Sinorhizobium fredii NGR234: one gene and its partner. The protein of the gene in region 2 interacts with the protein of the main gene of each other region in a pairwise test. Links are inferred from orthologs where the notes say so. Each region holds a gene or a part of one and is shown on either strand. Other genes may lie near its edges. The genes, in order: cysE and cysK.

Region 1 (6,212 bases), 2.5 Mb from region 2 along the record:
TCAGCGCATCCTGCTGCTTTTTCGGACCGGTTTCCTCGCTCTCGCGCGGTGCCTTCTGCTCCGACTCCTGATCTTCTGCGCCCCGCACCTGCCGCGACTCCGAACTGCCGGGGCGCTTGCCGATGCCGTGCGAGATGAAATTCACCGCATCGTAACGCGTCATTTCCTGCTCCTGCAGGAAATAGGCCGCATGGCTCTCGCGCTCGGCGAAGATGGCGACGAGCACATTGGCTCCCGTCACCTCTTCACGGCCGGAGGATTGCACGTGGATGACGGCACGCTGGATGACGCGTTGGAAGCCGGCAGTGGGCTTGGAGTCTTCATCATAGCCGGTGATCAGATTGGACAATTCGTTGTCGACATAGTCCGTCACGGTCTTGCGAAGTGTTTCCAGATTTACATTGCATGCGCCCATCACGGCCGCCGCATCGGCATCATCGATCAATGCCAGCAGCAGGTGCTCGAGCGTCGCATATTCATGATGGCGCTCGTTGGCAAAAGTCAGTGCCTGATGCAGCGCCTTTTCGAGGCTGGGCGAAAATGTTGGCACGTTAGTTCCTCATTTCTTTTCCATGACGCATTGCAACGGATGCTGATGCTGCCTGGCGAAATCCATTACCTGCGTCACTTTGGTTTCGGCGACTTCGTAGGTAAAGACGCCGCATTCTCCAACGCCGTGGTTGTGGACATGAAGCATAATGACCGTCGCTTGTTCCCGGTCCTTCTGAAAAAACCGTTCCAGGATATGGACGACGAACTCCATCGGCGTGTAATCGTCATTCAAAAGCAGAACGCGGTACAAACTCGGCTTCTTGGTCTTCGGCTTGGTGCGTGTGATAACGGACGTGCCACGACTGGGGCCGCCTCCGTTTCCTTCGCTTCCCTGCTGCATCCGGACCGGCATGGCGATCATTCTGTTTCATTCCCTTGACAGCCGCAATCCATGAAGGTGGCTGCGGCCTGCTTGCCTTTATCTAATGGTTCGTTCTTGGATTTTAAGACCGAACCGACGCACTGCAATCATATTCGCACGGCCAAGCACAAGATTGATCAAATTTCTTCGGCCATTGTGATTGGCATTATGCCTTGTCCCAAACTGTCGATGCGGCTCGATAAATGGAGCAGCCGAGAACAAGAAGGCCGGCCGCGGCAACCGCGACCGGCCTTCTTGCGATAGCGATGGTCTATATCGTCAGGCGGCGGCAGCAGACTTCACGGCTGCGGTTGCCTTGGCGACCGGCGCCTCGTAGGGCTTGTAGGCGTCCTTGGCGAGATCCGCATACATCTCACCGATCTTCGATGCTTCGGCGACGAAAGCCTCATAGCTCGACTTCAGATAGTTCGTCTGAAGTTCGAAGGCTGCTTCGAGGCTCTTGGCACCCGACAGCTTTTCGAGATGGGCGATACCGTCTTCGAAGGACTTCTTCGAGTAGTCTGCTGCTTCGGTCGCAATGGCCTGATAGCCCTTGGTCAGCGCCGAGTAGCTCTTCACGGCCACGTCCAGTGCTTCCTTGCTTTTCTTGTTTGCGTCGTCGAAATTAAACATCAAGCTTCTCCTTGTGGGCGGTGGGCAAGCGTCAGTCTAGGTGCACTGCACAAAAAGTCAAGTTCAGTGTGCGATGCAATAAAACACAATTCTTGCAACGACTTGATGAAGATCCGGCCGCGACCGACCATTTTCTGTAAAAATATGACTTTATAAGAAAAAGCCGGCCCGTTGCTCAGGGCCGGCTTAAGTGAATGATGGAGCGCGCAGTTGTCGATCGACCGCGCGGCGTTCCGATCACAGGTCCACGTCGAGGATTGCCATCGAGAAACTATAGGAAAGCTCGCCGTCTTCCTCGTCGCGAAATATGACGCCAAGGAATTCATCGCCAAGGTAAACCTCCGCGGATTCGTCCTTCCTGGGACGAGCCTTGACGACCATCGCGGGATTCAAAGTGCGCTTGAAATAGGCCTCAAGCTTGCGGATTTCTTCGGGCTTCAAATCTCTTCTCCGTATCCGGTTGATTTGCGGCGCTTCTCGCATGCGGCGTTGCCAGGTGTAAACCCACACGCCGGCGCGCACTCATGAAGATGATAGCGAATAGCCGTAACGCATTGGATTATCGCTGAGATTTTTCCGCGCGCGCCCTCAGATATCGAAGCTCGCCAGGATCTGGTCCATCTGCCGCGAGGGCTCGGAGCATCCAGCCTCGCCGACCACCTTGGCGGGAACGCCGGCCACCGTCGTCTTCGGCGGAACCGCCTTCAGCACGACCGATCCGGCCGCCACCCGCGAGCAATGGCCGATATGGATATTGCCGAGGATTTTCGCCCCGGCGCCGATCAGCACGCCGTCGCCGATCTTCGGGTGCCGATCGCTGCCCTCCTTGCCGGTGCCGCCAAGGGTCACGCCGTGCAGGATCGATACATTGTCGCCGATGACCGCCGTTTCGCCAACGACGAGACCCGTCGCGTGGTCGAGGAAGATGCCGCGCCCGACGCGCGCGGCCGGGTTGATGTCGGTCTGGAAGACGCTCGAGGAGCGGCTCTGGAGATAGAGGGCGAAATCCTTCCTCCCGCGGGTCCAGAGCCAGTGGGCGAGCCGGTGCGTCTGGATCGCGTGGAAGCCCTTGAAATAGAGCACGGGCTCGAGGAACCGCGTGCAGGCCGGGTCGCGGTCGTAGACGGCCTGGATGTCGACGCGCAGGATCGTGCTCCATTCAGGCCAATCCTCGAGCATTTCCAGGAAGGTCTGGTGGAGCAGATTGGCCTGCAGGTCGGGATGGTCGAGCCGCTCGCAGATCCGGTAGACCACGCTCTCTTCCAGCGAATGCTGGTTGACCACCGTCGAATAAAGAAAGGCGGCAAGCATCGGATCGCGCTCGGCTGCCAGGCGCGCCTCTTCGCGCAGGCTGTCCCAGATGGGGTCGACCGCTTTCAGCGGTTCCGTGTGGCGAAGTTCGGTCTTGGCGACCATAGTCGCGCTCCTTCCTGTCAACATAGCCTGGTCAATCTATTGCCCGCGCTGCCCCTTATATAGGGCAATTTCCGAACGACATAAATGGGCTCGCAGGGTTTCAGTCGGCGATCGCTACGAGCCTATGCGCGACCGACCTCGCCGAAAAACTCAAGAACCGCCTTTTTGAAGACGCGGTCGCCGACCGCCAGCATATGGTCACGGCCCGGGATATCCAGCGCCCGGGCCTGCGGCATCAGGGCGGCGAGTTCCAGCGCCGATCCGGCGACATCATCCTTGGTGCCGACCCCGATCAGAACGGGCACATCGATGCGCCCGACATCCTCGGCGGAGAGCAGGTCGCGCGAGGTCGAAATGCAGGCGGCAAGTGCTTGACGGTCGCTTTTCGTCTGGTCGGCAAAGGCGCGGAACATGCGGCCGCGCGCATGCGTCACGTCTTCGAGCGACGGCGCCAGCAGCGCATCGGCAATCGGATCCCAATCCCCCACCCCGGTCACCATGCCTATTCCGAGACCGCCGAACACGAGCGAGCGGACGCGATGCGGGTGATGCAACGCCAGAAATGCCGAGACGCGCGCGCCCATCGAATAGCCCATGACATGCGCCTCGCCGATGCCAAGATGGACGAGAAGGGCGGCGGCGTCGCCGGCCATCTGGTGCGGATGGTAGACCGAGGCGTCATAAGGCTTGCTGCTTGCGCCGTGACCGCGATTGTCGAACGCGACGACCCGATAGCCGGCATCGCCGAGCGTCTTCAGCCAGCCGGGATAAACCCAGTTGACGTTGGCGCTCGAGGCAAACCCGTGAATGAGCAGCACCGGATCTCCCGACGGGTCGCCCTCGTCGAAATAGGCGATTTCCAGGTCGTCATGCGTGAAGCGCGAGAATGGCGGAGGGGTCAAATCCATGGTTTTCCCAGACATCGATCGTTTTCGCCGCAAAACTAGGCGGGAATGGTATGGCCGAAAACCCCCGCCCCGGCAAAAACCACAAGCGCGTCGTGATTGTTGCTACACATTTGCACCAAAGCTCACTATGGTGCCGGCAAAATCGACACCAGACTTGCATTCATCGGAGTACGACATGGCCGGCCACAGCATCCCCCATTTCCAGAATGACGGCGGGCACCAGGTCATCGAGATCGGCGTCAAGGAATTCATGTGCACCGGCGCATCCGTTCCCTTCGATCATCCCCATATCTTCATCGACATGGGCGACGACAACGAAAAGGTCTGCTCCTATTGCTCGACGCTCTATCGCTACAATGCGAGCCTGAAGGCGACCGAGACAATCCCGCCGGGCTGTCTCTTCGAGACCAAGGCCGCCTGACCAACCCGAGCTGCTGGCGCGACGCCGATGCAAAAGGCTGAACCGGTCGCGATCGTTGGCGCCGGCATTGCCGGACTGACAATGGCGCTGTGCCTTGCGCGGCACGGGATTCCTGCAGATGTTTTCGAGCAGGCGGACGCCCTGGACGAAGTGGGCGCCGGGCTGCAAGTGTCGCCGAACGCCTCGCGCATCCTGATGGAACTCGGCCTGCTCCCTGCGCTTGAGGACGTGTGGAGCGAACCAGACTCGATCGCGCTTGTCGACGGACGCACGCTGCGATCGCTCGCGGAAGTTCCAACTGGTGCCAAAGCGAGGAGCCGTTGGGCGGCCCCCTATGGGGTGCTGCATCGCGCCAGTCTGCAGAAAATCCTCCTGGACGCCGTACGATCGGAGCCACACTGCCGTCTCCATCTGGAAACCCGAATTGCTGGTGATCCGGCCGCTGCGGTTGGGGAAGCGGTCGGACGCCGTCCTTCCGTGGTCATCGGCGCCGATGGTCTCTGGTCGCAGGCAAGAACCGCGATCGCCGGGGCCGGCACCGTCCGGTTCTCGGGCAATATCGCCTGGCGGCTGTTGCTGCCGCGCGCCGAAGCGTCCGCCTACCTTTCGGCAGATCGCGTCACTGCCTTCCTTGGGTCAAAGGCGCATTTGGTCGCCTACCCGCTCCGCGAGATCGACGGCTTCAATCTCGTCGCGATTGTTGGTGGCAAGCCGGCCGGGGCCGTCTGGACAGGCAAAGACTCTAGGGAAAGACGACGCGAATTTGCCGTTGCTTTCGAGACCTGGCACCCGGATTTGCATTCAATGATCGAAAGCGCCGCGTCAGCCACCTATTGGCCCCTGTGCACCGTCGACGAGGGGGCTTGGCACAATGGGCGAGACCTTGTCCTCATCGGCGACGCCGCCCATGCAATGACGCCCTTTGCTGCTCAGGGTGCAGCGATGGCAATCGAGGATGCCAGCGAACTGGCGTGTTGTCTTGCCGAATGTGTCGACGCTCCGGCCGCGTTCGGTCGGTACGAGCAGGCGCGCCGGGCTCGGATTTCCCGGGTGCGCAAACGCGCGGCCTTCAACCGTTTCGCCTATCACGCCCGTGGGCCGGTACGGGTCGCGCGAGACTTGGTCCTTGCTCTCAAGGGACCGGAAGCGCTCGCCGCCGATCTCGACTGGCTCTATGGATATGGCGCCTCGGGCCGCCAGAAGGCATAGGCGGCAGGCGGCAAACGTTCTCCGCCTGCACCGCACGGCCTCTTCATCGCTCAGACGGCGTTGGCCGCAGCTAGTCCCGCTTCGATGTCGCGTCGCAGGTCGGCAACATCTTCAAGGCCGATCTGCAGCCGGATGACCGGGCCTCCGGACGGAGCCTTGGCGACCTTGCGATCGGAGAGGTTTGCATGGAGCGCGAGGCTCTCAAAGCCGCCCCAGGAATAGCCAAGGCCGAAGAAAGACAGCGCATCGAGGAAGGCATGCGCCTTCGCCTTGCCTGTTTCCGGCTCGGCCTTCAGGACAAATGAGAAAATGCCGCTCGCCCCGCCAAAGTCGCGCTTCCAGAGCTCGTGCCCGGGGAAGCTCGGCAGAGCCGGATGCAGCACCTGCGCCACCTCTTCACGACTTTCGAGCCAACGGGCAATCGCCAGCGCGCTTTCCTGGTGGCGCTCGAGGCGAATGCCCATGGTCCTGAGGCCACGCAGGATCTGGTAGCTGTCGTCCGGCGAGACGCAGACGCCGAGCGTGACCATCGCCTCGGTCAGGGCCGGCCAATGCGTCGCGTTGGCGGAAACGGTCCCAAGCAGTACGTCCGAGTGTCCGGACGGGTATTTGGTCGCCGCGTGGATGGACACGTCGACGCCGTGGTCGAGCGGCCGAAAGTAGAGCGGCGTGGCCCAGGTGTTGTCCATGGTGACGACACAGCCGTGGCGGT
Region 2 (6,166 bases):
CTCTTCCAGGCCTATTCGCACGCATCGATCTCGATCGCGACGATGGTCTACAATACCCAGCCCTTCATGCTGCTCGGGCTCGGCGCGCTTTTCCTCGGCGACAAGATCACCCCCACCAAGCTCTTCTGGCTGTCGGTCTCCTTCATCGGCATGATGGCGATCGTCTCGGCCAAGCCGGCCGGCGGCGCGGGAACCGGCCACTATCTCGCAGGCATCGCCCTCTCGCTCGCCGCCGCCTTCTTCTACGCGATTGCGGCGATCGTCACCAAGCTGCTCAAGGGAACGCCGCCGCTGCTGATCGCGCTGATCCAGGTCATCACCGGCGCGGCGATGCTGGCGCCCTTCGCAATCACGGCACCGCTGCCGCAGACCGCCTTCCAGTGGACGCTGTTGATCACCATCGGCGTCGTCCATACCGGCATCATGTATATCCTGCTCTATGGAGCGATCCAGCGGCTGCCGACCCATGTGACGGGCGCGCTTTCCTTCATCTACCCGATCGCCGCGATCCTGGTCGATCGGATCGCCTTCGGGCATGCGCTGCAACCGGCGCAGATTTTAGGATCGGTGGCGATCCTCATCGCCGCGGCCGGCACCAATCTCGGCTGGACGCTTCGTTCGGTCCCGCTTATCAACCGGCAGACCGAACGGAGTGCCTGATGATCACCTGCTACCTGAAATACGTCATCGACCCCTACAAGCTCAAGGAATTCGAGCATTACGCCAAGCTCTGGATTCCGCTCGTCAATCGGCTCGGCGGCACACATCACGGCTATTTCATGCCGCATGAGGGGGCCAACAACATCGCGCTGGCGCTCTTCAGCTTTCCGTCGCTTGCCGCTTACGAGAGCTATCGCGAAAAGATGGCGGCTGATCCCGAATGCCAGGCAGCCTTCGCCTATGCCGAAGAAACGCGCTGCATATTGAGCTACGAACGCAGCTTCATGCGCCCACTGTTTGAATGAGCCTAACGCGACCCTTGCGCGTCTGATGAGACGCGCGGCGCCGTCGTGCTGCGCTCGATGCACTCCGCTACGAGCGCTTGCAGACGCCACAAATTGCGATCCCGGATGCCCCTGGCCTCGAGATGCGTCACGGTATTGAGGAGGTACTCCGCGCCCGAGCCGACATGACCGCAGGCTCGGGCCAGGACTTCGGCGACGGCTTCGAGGGGAAGACGTCCGGCATAGAATGGCGAAGCGCGGTTCATGACGAAACCCAAGGCGGGAACATAACCGTGCGCCGTCTCGACCTTGATCCAGCGGGGCATGCTGTTGGGCGGCTTGTAGGTGAACTCACGCCGGAACAGCCTTGCGAGTTGCCCTTCGAGGTCGTCGCTCGGCAGTTCGTAAAGAACGCCCCGGCACTGACCTCCCCGATCGAGAGCCATCATAAGCCCCGGCTCTTCGGGTGTTCCCCGAAAACGGAGCATCCGGAAGCAGAAGGACCGATGCCAGCCGCGGGCGATGCCGATCTCCTCTCCGACATGGTCGATCTCCGGCCTCCAGATCAATGATCCATAGGCGAAGAGCAAGGTCGGCGAGCCGGGAGCCGGATGGCTCCTCGTCATCCGCGCCACCCAGTCGTCATAGTCCGCGTCTGTATGCAGTTTCATCCCAGGTCCCGGGCCGCTGTCCGCAACCGCTCTGTGCACCTGCGCGACATGGGCCGAGGTCAAGCTGAATGACCTTGATCGGTGAGGCATGGTCAAATCTCCGCCACGCCGATGAGGATCGCGCAGCGGTTCCCCGGACGCAAGCTGTTTGGGCTTGCATTCCTTCTACCGGCGCGCCTCGGCGGCCATGCTGACCGCGAGGCTCGCCAGCACCGTGCTCATCATCCAGCGCTGCACCAGCATGAAGAGCGGACGGCCGGCCAGGAAAGCGGCAATCGACCCGGCCGTCACGGCGATCAGCGCGTTGACGGTGACGCTGATGACGATCTGCAGGCTGCCGAAGACGAGCGACTGCAGCAGCACGCTACCGGACTCCGGTCGGATGAACTGCGGCAGCAGCGAAAGATAGAGCGCCGCCACCTTCGGATTGAGCAGGCTGGTGACAAGCCCCATGACGAAGAGCTTGCGCGGCCCATCCTTCGGCAGGTCGCGGACCTGGAACGGCGAGCGTCCGCCGGGCTTCACGGCCTGCCAGGCGAGGTAAAGCAGATAGAGCGCGCCCGCGAAGCAAAGCGCGTTGTGGGCGAATGGAACAGCCAACAGCAGCGCGGTGATGCCGAGCGCGGCAAAGACCATGTAGAAGACGAAGCCGAGCGCCACGCCGCCGAGCGAGACGAGGCCGGCGGCCGGACCCTGGCAGATCGAGCGAGAGATCAGATAGATCATGTTCGGCCCCGGCGTTAGCACCATGCCGAGGGCGATCAAAGCGAAGCCGATAAGGTTCTGAATTTCCGGCACGACGCATCCCTTCCGCAGTCTTCCGGAACGTGTACGGCTTGCCCGACTCCGGGCAACGTCGTTCTTGTCACCGGATCAATTTTTCCGACGACACCGGCCGGACGCCCAAGCGAATTCGCTCGCTGCGCCGCGACGGGGCGACTTGGAAAAATGATTTCCCAACCAGCGGGTTTTGCTATCGCTTTTTCCTCCCAAGCTCCGATCCGCGGCTTTCTCGCTCTGGAATGGTCCGGTCAATGTTCCTATTCTCACGACAATCAATTGAACGACGGGAGAAACGAAATGCCTGAATCACGCAAGCCCGGCCGCGGCCGCGTCTTTTCCTCGATCACCGAAACGATCGGCGACACTCCCATCGTGCGGCTCGACAAGCTCGCCACGGAAAAGGGCGTGAAGGCGAACCTGCTTGCCAAGCTGGAATTCTTCAACCCGATCGCCTCGGTCAAGGACCGCATCGGCGTCGCCATGGTCGAAGCCCTCGAGGCTGAGGGCAAGATCGAACCCGGCCGCACGACGCTTGTCGAACCGACCTCCGGCAACACCGGCATCGCGCTCGCCTTCGTCGCCGCTGCCAAGGGCTACCGGCTGATCCTCACCATGCCCGAGACGATGTCGGTCGAACGGCGCAAGATGCTGGCGCTGCTCGGCGCCGAGCTGGTGCTGACCGAGGGAACGAAGGGCATGAAAGGGGCGATCGCCAAGGCGCAGGAACTCGTCGAGACGCTGCCGGACGCCATCATTCCGCAGCAATTCGAAAACCCGGCCAATCCGGAGATCCACCGCAGGACGACGGCCGAGGAAATCTGGAACGACACCGAGGGCAGCGTCGACATCCTTGTTTCGGGGATCGGCACGGGCGGCACGATCACCGGCGCTGGCCAGGTGCTGAAAGCGCGCAAGCCGTCGGTCAAGGTGATCGCGGTCGAACCCGAGGAGTCCCCGGTTCTTTCCGGCGGAGCCCCCGGTCCGCACAAGATCCAGGGAATCGGCGCCGGCTTCGCGCCGGCGATCCTCGACACCGGCGTCTATGACGAGGTGATCACCGTGAACGCGGGCGAAGCCATCGAAACGGCGCGCCTTGTCGCAAAGCTCGAAGGCGTGCCGGTCGGCATTTCCTCCGGTGCGGCGCTGCAGGCGGCGATCGAGGTCGGCCAGCGCGAAGAGAACGCGGGGAAGACGATCGTGGTGATCATTCCGTCCTTTGCCGAGCGTTATCTCTCGACGGTGCTGTTCGAGGGGCTAGGCGCGTAGGCCAAACAGTCCCTACGCTGATATAAAGGGCGCTTTCACCTGCCCTTTGTGCTCGTCGTCGCATGGGTTCACATCGGCCCCGCGGACAACGCTACGCCGCCGCCGGCAGGCGCTCGCCGGCGACGCGGTAGGAGATCGCCTCGGCGAGATGGATGCGGCCGACCGTCGGCGCCCCGTCGAGATCGGCAAGGGTGCGCGCTACCTTCAGCACCCGATGGTAGCCGCGTGCCGAGAATTTCATCTTCTCCGCCGCATCCCTCAAGAGCTGGAGGCCGGCGGCGTCGGGCTCGGCGATCTTCTCGATCATCGTCGTCGATGCACGCGCATTGCTCGTCAGCTCGGGATGGCCAAGCGCAGCGAAGCGGTCCCTCTGCAGTTCGCGGGCACGGGCGACGCGCCGGGCGACGACGGCGCTCGCCTCGGCCGTGGCGGGACGGATCAGGTCGGCGGCGCTGACGGCGGGCACGTCGATGCGGATGTCGATGCGGTCCATCAGCGGGCCGGAAATCCGTGCCTGGTAGTCGGCCATGCAGCGCGGGCCGCGGGCGCAACTGCGGCCCGGTTCGCCGGCCATGCCGCAGCGGCAGGGGTTCATGGCAGCGACGAGCTGGATGGCCGCCGGATAGCTGACACGATGGTTGGCGCGGGCAATGACGCACTCCGCGGTTTCGAGCGGCTGGCGCAACGCGTCGAGCACCTGCGGCGGGAATTCCGGAAATTCATCGAGAAACAGTACGCCATGATGGGCAAGCGACGCCTCGCCGGGCTTGGCGCGCAAGCCGCCGCCGATCAGGGCGGCCATCGTGGCGGAATGATGTGGAGCGCGGAATGGGCGGCGATCGGAAAGCTTGCCGCCCGGCAATTGGCCGGCGATCGAATGGATCATCGAGACTTCGAGCAGTTCGGCCGGCGAAAGCGGCGGCAGGATGGAGGGCAGACGCGCCGCCAGCATTGACTTGCCGGACCCTGGCGGGCCGACCATCAGCAGATTGTGGTTTCCGGCCGCTGCCACTTCGAGCGCCCGCTTGGCGCTTTCCTGGCCCTTGATGTCGGCGAGATCGGGAAGGTTGGCGGCGGCGGCTCGGATGGCGGGCTCGGGACGGGAGAGCACCTGCGTGCCGCGGAAATGATTGGCGATGGCGATCAGGCTGCGTGGCGCTAGGATGTCGATCTCGGAGCCGGCCCAGGCGGCTTCGGCGCCGCTTTCGGCCGGGCAGATCAGCCCCTTGCCGAGCGCATTGGCGCCGATTGCCGCCGGCAGCGCGCCGGCAACCGGCGCGATCGTGCCGTCAAGATTGAGCTCGCCGATGACGACATAGCCGGACAGCGCGTCGGCGGGAATGGCGCCGAGCGCCGCCATCAGCCCGAGCGCGATGGCCAGATCGAAATGGCTGCCTTCCTTGGGCAGATCCGCCGGGGCCAGATTGACCGTCACCTTCTTCGCCGGCAGCGCCAGACCGGAGGCGTGCAGTGCCGCCTGGACGCGCTCGCGGCTTTCGGCAACCGCCTTGTCCGGCAGACCGACGATCTGCATGCCGACCTTTCCCGGCGCCACCATCACCTGGACGTCGACCGGAACGCCCTCGATCCCCTGAAACGCAACCGTACTGACGCGCGCGACCATGATGCCCCCACTGCTCCGACCTGCACCGCACAACCGCCGCCGGTAGCACGCCAAATCTTGCACGGCACGCGCTTAAAAACAAGAACAATAATAGAACAAACGCGCGAGACAATGACTCCGGTGTGCAGGCGGCACGCAGGTCACATCAAGTCGGCTTCCTCGGAAGGGGCGGCGGGTCAGCCGCGCTTCGTCTCGATCGCGTCCCAGAGCAGGCTCGCGACATCGGCACCGCCGAATTTCTTCACCTCGCGGATGCCGGTCGGCGACGTTACGTTGATCTCGGTCATGTAATCGCCGATCACGTCGATGCCGACGAAGAGGAAGCCGCGCTGTTTCAACGCCGGGCCGATGCGGGCGCAGATTTCCTGCTCGCGGGCGGTGAGTTCGGTCGCCTCGGCCCGCCCGCCGACATGCATGTTGGATCGCGCGTCGTGCTCGGCCGGAACCCGGTTGATCGCACCGACGGGTTCGCCGTCGACGAGCAGGATGCGCTTGTCGCCCTTGCGGACCGCCGGCAGGTACTCCTGGGCGATGAAGGGTTCGCGGAACATCTGGCCGAACATTTCGAGGAGCGAGGAGAGGTTGCGGTCGTCGCGCGCCGAATGGAAGACGCCGGCGCCGCCATTGCCGTAGAGCGGCTTCAGGATGATGTCGCCCAATTCCTGGCGGAAGCGGGCGATCTCACCCGCATCGCGGGTGATCAGCGTGCGCGGCATCAGGTCGGGGAATTCGGTGACGAAGATCTTTTCCGGCGAATTCCTGACCCAGGCGGGGTCGTTGACGACGAGCGTCTTCGGGTGCAGCCGCTCCAAGAGGTGCGTCGAGGTGATGTAGGCCATGTCGAAGGGCGGATCCTGGCGAAGCAGGATGACGTCCAT

The links.
Region 1: the proteins of cysK (region 2) and cysE interact in binary tests that used the Escherichia coli proteins (3 or more experiments, as listed by UniProt). The link is inferred for Sinorhizobium fredii NGR234 from one-to-one orthologs.

What each region holds. Positions count from the first base shown.
Region 1 is NC_012587.1:1,359,129-1,365,340, reverse strand. Bases 1,049-3,986 are described here. They hold cysE (serine O-acetyltransferase), read right to left. Parts: upstream 2,963-3,986; coding sequence 2,135-2,962; downstream 1,049-2,134. Other genes in these bases: NGR_RS17875 (alpha/beta fold hydrolase), read right to left, coding at 3,085-3,870; NGR_RS17885 (DUF3126 family protein), read right to left, coding at 1,784-1,987; NGR_RS17890 (phasin family protein), read right to left, coding at 1,193-1,546. In the rest of the region: ATP-dependent Clp protease ATP-binding subunit ClpA, read right to left, coding at 1-550; ATP-dependent Clp protease adapter ClpS, read right to left, coding at 560-913; NGR_RS17870 (zinc-finger domain-containing protein), read left to right, coding at 4,046-4,291; NGR_RS17865 (FAD-dependent monooxygenase), read left to right, coding at 4,319-5,500; NGR_RS17860 (cystathionine beta-lyase), read right to left, coding at 5,551-6,212.
Region 2 is NC_012587.1:3,891,654-3,897,819, reverse strand. Bases 1,788-4,679 are described here. They hold cysK (cysteine synthase A), read left to right. Parts: upstream 1,788-2,695; coding sequence 2,696-3,664; downstream 3,665-4,679. Other genes in these bases: NGR_RS29520 (YifB family Mg chelatase-like AAA ATPase), read right to left, coding at 3,756-4,679; NGR_RS29530 (LysE family translocator), read right to left, coding at 1,788-2,413. In the rest of the region: NGR_RS29545 (DMT family transporter), read left to right, coding at 1-660; NGR_RS29540 (NIPSNAP family protein), read left to right, coding at 660-965; NGR_RS29535 (gamma-glutamylcyclotransferase), read right to left, coding at 968-1,705; more of NGR_RS29530, read right to left, coding at 1,781-1,787; more of NGR_RS29520, read right to left, coding at 4,680-5,288; gshB (glutathione synthase), read right to left, coding at 5,465-6,166.